3 regions of the Streptomyces sp. NPDC015130 genome follow, and region 2 is predicted to be linked to each of the others. Evidence: riboswitches for the same ligand, from Rfam matches in the RefSeq annotation. Region 2 holds a riboswitch; each other region holds the start of a gene.
The links. A riboswitch is a leader RNA that binds a small molecule or an ion and turns the genes downstream of it on or off. The one in region 2 is predicted to bind cobalamin.
Positions count from the first base shown of each region.

Region 1: another riboswitch for cobalamin. It lies ahead of ACF08F_RS36770 (cobalamin biosynthesis protein); the one in region 2 lies ahead of metE (5-methyltetrahydropteroyltriglutamate--homocysteine S-methyltransferase).
Region 3: another riboswitch for cobalamin. It lies ahead of ACF08F_RS16370 (ABC transporter substrate-binding protein); the one in region 2 lies ahead of metE (5-methyltetrahydropteroyltriglutamate--homocysteine S-methyltransferase).

Region 1 covers NZ_JBIBVC010000029.1:57,552-61,257, reverse strand. The annotation lists gene ACF08F_RS36775 (cobyric acid synthase) at 1-729, opposite strand, end outside; gene ACF08F_RS36770 (cobalamin biosynthesis protein) at 726-1,700, opposite strand; cobalamin riboswitch at 1,735-1,867, opposite strand; gene ACF08F_RS36765 (hypothetical protein) at 1,994-2,215, opposite strand; gene ACF08F_RS36760 (anion permease) at 2,228-3,496, opposite strand.
Region 2 covers NZ_JBIBVC010000007.1:406,306-410,011, reverse strand. The annotation lists gene ACF08F_RS18010 (transposase) at 1-430, shown strand, start outside; gene ACF08F_RS18005 (1,4-alpha-glucan branching protein) at 438-1,085, opposite strand; cobalamin riboswitch at 1,360-1,581, shown strand; gene metE (5-methyltetrahydropteroyltriglutamate--homocysteine S-methyltransferase) at 1,748-3,706, shown strand, end outside.
Region 3 covers NZ_JBIBVC010000007.1:42,066-45,771, reverse strand. The annotation lists gene ACF08F_RS16375 (hypothetical protein) at 1-1,484, opposite strand, end outside; cobalamin riboswitch at 1,704-1,827, shown strand; gene ACF08F_RS16370 (ABC transporter substrate-binding protein) at 1,887-2,957, shown strand; gene ACF08F_RS16365 (FecCD family ABC transporter permease) at 3,023-3,706, shown strand, end outside.

The DNA.
Region 1 (3,706 bases), on a different contig from region 2:
GTGCGCGTACGGCAGGACGCCGAAGGTCCGCCGCCCGGTGAGCCCGTGCAGCATGTCGAGACCCGGCTCGAGCAGGGTCACGTCACCGCGGAACTTGTTCACGAGGTATCCGGCGACGAGCTGCTGGTCCTCGGGCGAGAGCAGCGCCGTCGTCCCGAAGAACTGGGCGAAGACCCCGCCCCGGTCGATGTCGCCGACCACGACGACGGGCAGGTTCGCGGCCCGTGCGATGCCCATGTTCACGATGTCCGTGCGCCGCAGGTTGATCTCGGCCGGACTGCCCGCCCCCTCGCAGATCACGGCGTCGTACATGCCCCGGAGTTCCTCCAGGCACGCCAGGACCGGCTCGAAGAGTTCCTTCTGCCGTCCCCCGTGCAGTGCCTTCCCGGGGGACGACCCGCCGGACCCCCCGAAGAACCCGCGGGCGCTCAGCTCGCCCACCGGTTTCCCCATGAGGACGACCTGGCTGGAGCGGTCGCTGCCCGGCTTGAGCAGCACGGGGTTCATGAGCGCGGTCGGCTCGACGCGGGCGGCCTGCGCCTGCATGGCCTGGGCCCGCCCGATCTCGGCGCCCTCGCGGGTCACGAAGGAGTTGAGGGACATGTTCTGCCCCTTGAACGGCGCCACCTTCAGGCCCTTGCGGACCAGCCAGCGGCAGATGCCGGCCGTCACGACGCTCTTGCCGGCGTCGGACGTGGTCCCGGCGACCAGCAGCCCCCCACCCCTCATGCGTTCCTCCGCTTCACGGCACCGATGATCATGCGGCCGCCGACGCAGGCGGCCAGGGTCAGTGCGGTCACCCGGCGTGAGAGCCGGACCGCCCGGTCGATGTCGGCGACCTCGACGGGCCGCCCTTCCCCGTTCAGCACGGGCCGGTGCTCGACCCGCCCGCCGTACGCGAGGGTCCCCCCGAGCCGTACGCCGAGGGCGCCCGCGAAGGCGGCCTCGACGGGGCCCGCGTTGGGGCTGGGGTGCTTCGCCGCGTCCGCCCGCCAGGCCCGTACGGCTCCCCGCGGGTTCCCTCCGGCGAGCGTCGCGGCGGCGGCCGTCAGCCGGGCCCCGGGCCAGCCCGCCACGTCGTCGAGACGGGCCGAGGCCCAGCCGAAGCGCCGGTGGCGCGGCGACTTGTGGCCGACCATGGCGTCGAGGGTGTTGACGGCCCGGAAGGCGAGGAGGCCCGGCACGCCCGCGACCGCACCCCAGAACAGGGCGCCGACCACGGCGTCGGAGGTGTTCTCGGCGACGGACTCGACGACCGCGCGGGCCATCGCGGGACCGTCCAGGGACTGCGGGTCGCGCCCGCACAGGTGCGGCAGCCGCTCCCGGGCGACCTCCAGGTCCCCGGCGGCGAGCGCCCCGCCGATCGCGCGGGCCTCCCGCCCCAGGGTCGTACCGCCGACGACGGCCCACACGGAGGCGGCGGTCAGTGCGACGGCGGCGGCCGGCCGGTCCCGGACGGCCCGGGCGGCGAGGGCGCCGAGGGCGGCGGTGGAGCCGGCGCAGACGGCGGTGTGCAGGGCGCCCCAGCCGCGGTGGTCGTGGTGGAGGCGCTGTTCGACGGCGGCGGCGGCCCGGCCGAAGGCGGCGACGGGGTGTCCGCGGCGGGGATCGCCGACGAGCTGGTCGACGGCGAGCCCGAGGGCGGCGCCGTACGCGAATCCGCCCGGGGAGAGGCGGCTGGCTCTGATGCGGCCGGGCATGGGCGCATGTCCTCACTCAGGGTCCGCGCCCTGGATCGACGTGACCGGCGGCGAGAGTTCCTGACTCCCGGACCCCTCGGATCCGGTCACAGTGGCGGGACCGCGCCGGATTCGCACCGGACTTCCTCTGCTGCCGCCGTAATGGCCTCGGCAGTCCACCACGGGCCGCGAACAGCCGTCAACTCACCCTTGACCTGCGACGGGTCACTGTGCGAAGCACCACAAACACGGCGGCCGGGCGGCCCGTCACCCGAAGGTGCGGACCGCCCGGCCGCCGTGGAGAGAGAGGACCGTCAGACGACGATCAGGTAGATGCCGTACGCCACGGCCGCCGCGCACAGCGCGAAGCAGGCGTAGGCACCGGTGCGGGCCAGGGTCGCGGAGCCGCCGTTCGCGGCCGCCTCCTCCTGCTTGCCGAGGCCGACGATCCCGAGGGTGAAGAGGCCCACGAGGGCGACGGTCGCCAGGAGGCTGACCCCGAAGACGGAGCCGAGGGCTGCCCAGTCGATCTTCATGTCGTTCGTTCCTTACACCGTTGCGGCGGGGGCCGGGGGAGCGGTCGGGTCCGTGGGAACCGGCGCCGGGATGGTGGTCTTGAGGTCCTCGTCCGCGACGGCGGCGACGGAACCGGCGGCCGGCGGCGGGGTGACGGCCGCGATGGCGGTGGTCACGACGCCCGCGGGCTCCTCGTCCAGGTCGTCGGCGGTGACGTTGTGGTGGTCGACCGGCTTGCGGCGGGAGAGCGCCCAGATCACGGCCGAGCCGGAGACCAGCAGGACGGCCGTGGCGGCGATGCCCCAGGGGCCCTGCTTGGTGAGGAACTCGGCGCCGGCGCCGACGAGACCCGCGGCGGGCAGGGTCAGACCCCAGGCGACGAACATCCGGGTGGCGGTCGACCAGCGGACGACACCGCCCTTGCGGCCGAGGCCGGCACCCATCACGGCACCCGAGCAGGACTGCGTGGTGGAGAGGGAGAAGCCGAGGTGCGAGGAGGCCAGGATGACCGTGGCGGCGCTGGTCTGGGCGGCGAAGCCCTGCTGCGGCTGGAGGTCGGTGAGGCCCTTGCCCATGGTGCGGATGATGCGCCAGCCGCCGAGGTAGGTGCCGGCCGCGATGGCGACACCGGCGGAGACGATGACCCACATCGGGGGGTTCGAGCCGGGGGCGACGACACCCTGGGTGACCAGGGCGAGGGTGATGATGCCCATCGTCTTCTGGGCGTCGTTGGTGCCGTGGGCGAGGGAGACGAGACCGGCGGAGGCGATCTGGCCGGCCCGGTAGCCCTTGGCCGTCGACTTGGCCTCGGGGTTCGCCTTGATCTTGTACGTCAGCTTCGTGGCGGCCATCGCGGCGAGACCCGCGACGAGCGGCGCGGCGACGGCCGGGATGAGGACCTTGGTGACGATGGTCGAGCCGTTGACCGCGGACCAGCCGGCCGACATGACCGCGGCGCCGATGAGGCCGCCGAAGAGCGCGTGGGAGGAGCTGGACGGCAGGCCCAGGAGCCAGGTCAGCAGGTTCCACAGGATGGCGCCCACGAGCGCCGCGAAGATCACTTCTGTACGAATGCCCTCTTCGTTGATGATCCCGCCGGAGATCGTCTTGGCGACCTCCACGGACAGGAACGCGCCGACGAGGTTCAGCACGGCGGACATGGCCACCGCCGTCTTGGGCTTCAGTGCACCGGTCGAGATGGTCGTGGCCATCGCGTTGGCGGTGTCGTGGAAACCGTTCGTGAAATCGAACACGAGAGCTGTCACGACCACAATGGCGAGCAGCAGCGTGATGTGTTCCATTTACCCAGGCAATCGTTTGACGTCAGTGGCTCGACGAACGTAGGCAACCTGGGTGAACGGAAGATGAACTGGGGCGGGCGACGTGGTGTCCCCATCCGGTGTCAAGACATTCCGCTTAGCCCTCGACGGAGCCGGTGTCCACGATGCGGTCACCCTGCGACCCCGGGTAATCCGGGCCCTCGCGGGGCTCCGGCACCCCGGCCCGGCCCC
Region 2 (3,706 bases):
GTTCGATGCGCTGGCCCCAAAATGGAGCGGGGGACCCCCCAAGACGATCAGTGACGAGGTGCGCGAGCACATCTGTCTGATCGCCCGGACGTCCCCCGCCGACTGGAAGATCACCGCGTTCTCCACCTGGAGCCTGAGCAAGCTCGCCGACCACCTCATCAAGCAGAAGGTGACCGCGGCCATCAGCCGGGAGACCCTGCGCCGGATCCTGCGCGAGGGCAAGGTCTCCTGGCTGAACTGGATCGAGGCCGAGTTCGCGGCCCTGCGTTACTTCGCGCTCAACGGCACCGACCATCGCAGCCACGACGAGCAGAACGCGGCCATCGCCGCTTACATCCGCTGGCACAACGCTCACGCAGAACCGAAGACCAACTTCGCCCCCGACTCACCCATCCGCGCCTGGACGCATTACCCGGCCAAGGCTGTCTGACGAGCCACTAGACGGTGACGTACGAGCCGCGGGCGGTGCTCCCGTCCGGCAGCAGCCACGCGGCGGTGACCCGGCCGGAGTCCGGCGAGCCGTCCTCGTCGGCGGCCCGCAGGACGCGCCGTACGCGCAGGGTCAGTTCCTCGGGCGCGCCGTCCGCCCGCAGCACCACGGCGGTGTGGTCGGCCCCGTCCACGACCCGTACGAGCTCGGCGTCGGGCGCGTCCCCGGCCGGTGCCGTGACGGAGACCGTCGGATCCACCGTGTCGTCCACGGACTGGTGCTGCGCGACCGCCTTGCCCCGCAGCAGGGCGTACAACTCCCCGACGAGCACGGGGTCGTGGGCACCGTCGTAGATCCAGCGCGTGCCGAGGACGCCGTGCTCGGACGTGCCGATGAGCGCGTGCTCGGCGCCCTCCAGCGGAGCCCCCCGGTAGGTCATGGGCACCAGATAGGCGGTAGCGCCCGGCTCGGTGCCGTCGGTCACCACCATGAACTCGATACCCACCTCGCCGGCCGGGTCGTCGAGCCGGAAGCCGCCCGCCTTGGCCGGGGCCGGCCCGCCCTCCCGGCCGCCGTACCAGTCGCGGGTGGGCAGCCACGAGGCGAGCAGCTCCAGTTTGGTGGGCTGCATCGTGGTGTGGTGGATGACGGCCATCGTGCGACTCTTCCTCTCGACCGGCGGCCGGGGATGTGAGGTCCCCGTCCGCGCCGGAACCGCTGGGCCTTCGGAACCTAACAGACGGCCTCCGGGCCGCCCTGCGGCTCCGGCCCGCCGGACCTGCCCTGGAAGGTGGCGTGCTGTCCCCGGCCGGCAGGAGGCGTCCCCAGCCCGAGCGGCGGCTGACCGGTCCGCATCCGTGACCTGACGGACTCCGGGGCCCTGCGCGGTCCCGGGGCCCTTTTGCGTGCGCGCAGCCGGAGGGCCGGGTTACGCTGCCGGTGCAGCTGGTTCGCCCCGTCAGCCGGACGGGATGCGTCGTAAGAGGGAACCCGGTGGGAATCCGGGACTGCCCCGCAGCGGTGAGCGGGAACGACCGCCGTCACACAGCACTGGGCCCGTGACGGGCCTGGGAAGCGACGGCCACTAGGTGTCCTCCCCCGTGAGGACGTGCCCGCGAGTCCGAAGACCTGCCCGTTGCCCGCACGCGGACGATTCCGCGCGCGGACATTCCGGTGACCTCGAGGGCGGGTCGGCGTACAGAGCGAGCAGGACGACCCCGTCGCACCACGCCGGGTCGTACCGGCCGTTCCGTCACCCCTTCGCGCCCCCGTCCCGTCCCCGGGATCTCAGGGATTCATCTCGCGAAGGAGATCTCCGTGACCACCAAGTCCGCAGCCGCGGCAGCGCGTTCCACCCTCCACGGCTACCCGCGTCAGGGGCCGGACCGCGAACTGAAGAAGGCCGTCGAGGGCTACTGGAAGGGCCGCGTCACCGCCGACGCCCTCCGGGACACCGCCGCCGGACTGCGCCTCGACACCTGGCGGCGGCTCGCCGCCGCCGGCCTCGACGAGGTCCCCACAGGCGACTTCTCGTACTACGACCACGTCCTCGACACCACCGTCATGGTGGGCGCGATCCCCGAGCGGCACCGCGCCGCCGTCGCGGCGGATCCGCTCGACGGGTACTTCGCGATGGCGCGCGGCACCCAGGACGTCGCGCCGCTGGAGATGACCAAGTGGTTCGACACCAACTACCACTATCTCGTGCCTGAGTTGGGACCCGACACGGTCTTCACGGCCGACTCCTCCCGGCAGGTCGCCGCCCTCGGCGAGGCCCTGGCCGAGGGCCTCGCCGCCCGGCCGGTCCTGGTCGGCCCCGTCACCTACCTGCTCCTCGCCAAGCCCGCACCCGGTGTGGCGCCCGGCTTCGACCCGCTGACCCTCCTCGACCGGCTGCTCCCGGTGTACGCCGAGGTCCTCGCCGACCTCCGGGCGGGGGGCGCCGAGTGGGCGCAGCTCGACGAGCCGGCCCTCGTCCAGGACCGCACCCCGGCGGAACTGAACGCCGCCGCCCGCGCCTACCGCGACCTCGGAGCGCTCACGGACCGGCCGAAGCTCCTGGTCGCCTCCTACTTCGACCGGCTCGGCGACGCCCTGCCGGTCCTCGCGAAGGCACCGGTCGAGGGGCTGGCCCTCGACTTCACCGAGCGGGCGGCCGCCAACCTGGACGCGCTCGCCGCCGTCGGCGGCCTGCCCGGCAAGCGGCTCGTCGCCGGGGTGGTCGACGGCCGCAACGTCTGGGTCAACGACCTGACCGCCTCGCTCACCACGCTCGGCACCCTCCTCGGTCTCGCCGAGCGGGTCGACGTGGCCGCCTCCTGCTCGCTGCTGCACGTCCCGCTCGACGCGGCGGCCGAACGCGACACCGATCCGCAGATCCTGCGCTGGCTCGCCTTCGCCCGCCAGAAGACCGCCGAGGTCGTCACCCTCGCGAAGGGTCTCTCGCAGGGCACCGGGGCCGTCACCGCCGAACTGGCCGCCAACCGCGCCGACCTCGCCTCGCGCGCGACCTCCCCGATCACCCGCGACCCGGCCGTCCGCTCCCGCGCCGCGGCCGTCTCCGCCTCGGACACCCACCGCTCCCAGCCGTACGGCGACCGCGCCGCCGCCCAGCACGCCGCCCTGCGGCTCCCGCTGCTGCCGTCCACGACCATCGGCTCGTTCCCGCAGACCGCGGAGCTGCGGAGCGCCCGGGCCGACCTGCGGGCGGGCCGGACCGACACCGCCGGGTACGAGGAGCGGATCAGGTCCGAGATCCAGGAGGTGATCTCCTTCCAGGAGAAGACCGGACTGGACGTCCTCGTCCACGGCGAGCCGGAACGCAACGACATGGTGCAGTACTTCGCCGAGCAGCTCACCGGATACCTGGCCACCCAGCACGGCTGGGTCCAGTCCTACGGCACCCGCTACGTCCGGCCGCCCGTCCTCGCCGGCGACATCTCCCGGCCCGAGCCCATGACGGTCCGCTGGACGACGTACGCGCAGTCCCTCACCACCAAGCCGGTCAAGGGCATGCTCACCGGCCCCGTCACCATGCTCGCCTGGTCCTTCGTCCGTGACGACCAGCCCCTCGCCGACACCGCCCGCCAGGTCGCCCTTGCCCTGCGCGACGAGGTGAACGACCTGGAGGCGGCGGGCACTTCGGTCATCCAGGTGGACGAACCGGCCCTCCGCGAGACCCTGCCCCTGCGCACCGCCGACCACGGGGACTACCTGTCCTGGGCGACGGAGGCCTTCCGCCTCACCACCGCGGGAGTGCGGCCGGAGACCCAGATC
Region 3 (3,706 bases), 360 kb from region 2:
TCCCGCTGGGTCTCGGCGGCGAGCTCGTTGCGCTGGGTGGACTGCTGGTCGCGCTCGTCGGTCTGCGAGGTCAGCGTCTCCTCGGTCTCGATGATCTCCGAGCTCTCGGATCGGCGGGTCCAGCGGCGGAGCTGTTCGTGCTCCAGGACGTTCTCGATGTGGGAGATCTCGCCCGCCCGGTATCCGACGGTCTCCTGGCGCACGACGAACAGGTTGCCCACGCCGGCCGGGCGGGTGACCGCCTTGCTGAAGTCCGGGGCGCGGGCCTGGTCCACCTCGGCCGTGGGGACGACCGGCGTGGTCTCGGCGAACAGCTGCCCACCGACCCGGTAGACCTTGGCCGTCGTGGGCGCCTCCTCGGGCAGCAGTTCCTCGTTGAGCGACACGAGTCGCTGCCCGATGCGGTCGAGCGCCACGGGGACGGCGGTCCGGTCGACCTTGACGTCCAGCTTCGCCATGGCGGCGCGCTCGTCCTCGCCGAACCGCCTGCGCGCCGTCTCGGCCAGCAGGATCGTCGAAGGCCCGGCGGCGACCGCGGCTGAATCGCCGATCTCGGAGCGCCCCTCCTCCACCGCGACGCCTCCCGAGTCCGTGGCCGTGGCGACGGCCTGCGGTGGCGGTGGCTCGGAGGCGGTGACCTCCAACTCTTCTGGGCGCACGGCGAGAAGCTTGTCGTAGGCGGCCTGCAGCCGGTCCCGCTCCCGCCGCAGCGTGTGGGTCCGCTCGTGCCGCGCGGCCGTCTCCGCGGCGGCGCCCTCCTCGGACGCTCGGACGGTTCGCCCTTCGGCCGACGGGTGTGCCACCGCCGCGAGCGGGCCGGGCGGGATCCTCAGGGGCCGTGCAAGCAGGCGCCGCACCTCCTCGCGGTTCAGCTTGTCCGGCGGCGGGTTCGGGGCGGCGGGCGCGGCGGAGCCGCCGGGCGGGGCCGCGGCTGAGACGGACCCGGACGGAGACGCGGAGGCGGAGGCGGGGGTGGCGAGGTGTCGCAGGAAGGACGCGGCGCGGAGTTGCCGTACGACGGTCGCGGTGTCGACCGCCGCGTATCCGGTGGCGAGCTTCACCGCCACGACCGCGTTCTGCAGGAGCTCCAGGTCGCTCTTGAAGGCCGCACCGGCGACCACCTGCGCGACGGGCGCGCCGAAAACGTCCTGGACGAGCTGCTGGACCTTCTGGGTGTTGACCGTGGGCAGTTGCTCCAGCGCGGCCTCCAGCCCGCCGAGCTTCTGGCCCAGTTTCGTCGGATCGGCCGTGGGCGAGGAGAACCGCTCGGACAGGAACTTCTCGGCAAGGGCTCGCACTTGAGCGGCCGGCGAGGGCGGCGGATCGTCCACTGCGGAGTCCGGCCCCGCGTCCGCGCCGCCCCCGCCGCCGCCCGCGGCCTCCTCCAGGTCCTGCTGGAACGTGGACTGGTTCGTGGCGTCGATCGCGTCGGTCCGCGCCGGTACCGCGAAGTCGTGCTCGATGTATCGGAAGAGGTCAACCATCACTCGTCTCCCCTGGACCGGGGCGGCCGTGGGCACTCCCGCCCGATGCCGCCCGTCATCTGCGAAGTGACTCAACGTTACCAGTGGATTACATCACGTGACCGATACTTCACTCGATCAGGTGAGACCCCGTCACCTCGCCCTGACGCCTGACCCCTGTGGTAGCTTGCCCGGGCCAGTCGTACCTCTGTACATATCGACGCGGTATGTGCACGGGTCAGGGAATCCGGTGGGAATCCGGAGCTGACGCGCAGCGGTGAGGGTGACGGGCGGAGCAACTGCCACTGGGTCCCGAGGGGTCCGGGAAGGCGTTCCGTCCGGACGACCCCGAGTCCGAAGACCTGCTGGCGGCCCCGGTCGGCACACCGTCGCCCGGGGAGCACCGTACGACAGGCTCCGCGCATGAGCCGTGACGCAGAGGACTCCTCCGTGCCGCTCGCACACCCCGTCCGTTCCACCGTGCTCCTCGTGGCCGGTGCCCTCCTCGTGGCCGGCTGCGGCTCCGGCGGTCCGGCACCCGCCGGTCCGGCGGCGAAGGGGGCGGCCTCCGGCTACCCCGTCTCCCTCGACAACTGCGGGCAGCGGGTCGAGGTCGACCGCGCCCCGCGCCGTGCCGTCGCCCTCGACCAGGGTTCGGCCGAGATCATGCTGTCGCTCGGTCTGGCCGACCGCATGGTGGGGACCGCCACGTGGACGGACCCGGTCCTCAAGGGGCTGGAGAAGGCGAACGCGAAGGTCCCCCGACTCGCCGACCGTTACCCGTCGTTCGAGAAGGTGCTCGACACCGAGCCCGACTTCGTCAGCGCCTCCTTCCTCTACACCCTGGGCAAGGGCGGGGTGGCGCCCCGCGAGCGGTTCGCGAAGCTCGGCGTCCCCACCTACCTCTCCCCCACCGACTGTGTCGGCAAGGACAACAGCGGCGACGGCGACGGCGTGCGCACCCGGCCGCTGACGATGGACGCCGTGTACGGCGAGATCCATGACCTGGCGCGGGTGTTCGGCGTCCCGGAGCGCGGCGAGAAGCTCGTGCGCGAGCTCCGTGCGCGGGTGGAGAAGGCCAGGGCCGGTGCCGACTTCGGCGACGCCTCCGTCCTCTACTGGTTCTCCGACTCGCAGGGGCCGTACATGGCCGGGTGCTGCGGCGCCCCGGGGATCGTCAGCGGGACGCTCGGCGTGAGGAACGTCTTCGACGACACCAAGGAGGAGTGGCCGCAGATCAATTGGGAGACCGTCGCCGACCGCGACCCCGACGTGCTGGTGATCGCCGACCTGACGCGTAAGGCGCAGTCGGCCGAGAGCGCCGCGAAGAAGATCGAGTTCCTGGAGTCCCACCCCGTCACCCGGAACATGACGGCGGTGAAGGGCAAGCGGTACGTGATCCTCAGCGGCCAGGCCATGAACCCGACCGTCCGCACCGTGGAAGGCATCGAGAAGGTGGCCGCGGCCCTGCGGACGTACGGGCTCGCGAAGTGATCCCGTCCCGTACGGAGACGCAGACGGAGACGGAGACGCAGACGCAGACGCAGACGCAGACGGGTATATGCGTCGGTGCCGGTGCGGTCCTCGGGGTCGTCCTCCTGTGCGTCTCCGTCGCCCTCGCCGTCACCTTCGGGCCGGCCGACATCCGCGTCGCCGACACCTGGTCCGTGGTCGCCTCCCACCTCGGCGGGAAGCCGTCCGGGCTGAGTGCGATCCGCGACGGCATCGTCTGGGACCTGCGGCTGCCCCGCACGCTCCTCGCCGCCGTGTGCGGGGCCGGACTCGCGGTCTGCGGCGCGGTGATGCAGTCCCTCCTGCGCAATCCGCTCGCCGACCCGTTCGTCCTCGGCGTCTCCTCCGGCGCCTCGACCGGCGCCGTCGCGGTGGTCGTGCTCGGCGTCGGCGGCGGCGTGGTGTCCGTCACCGGCGGCGCGTTCCTCGGCGCGCTCTGCTCCTTCGCCCTGGTCCTCCTGCTCAGTCACACGCTGGGCGGGTCGACGGACCGCGTGGTCCTGGCGGGGGTCGCCGCGATGCAGCTCTTCTCCGCCCTCACCTCCTTCGTGGTGATGACCGCCGCCGACGCCGAGACGACCCGGGGCATCCTCTTCTGGCTGCTCGGCTCGCTCGCCGGCGCCGGCTGGACCGACGTCGGCGTGTGCGCCGCCGTCCTGGCCGGGGCGCTGCTGGTCTGCGGCGGGCACGCCCGGACCCTCGACGCCTTCGCCTTCGGCGAGGACGCGGCG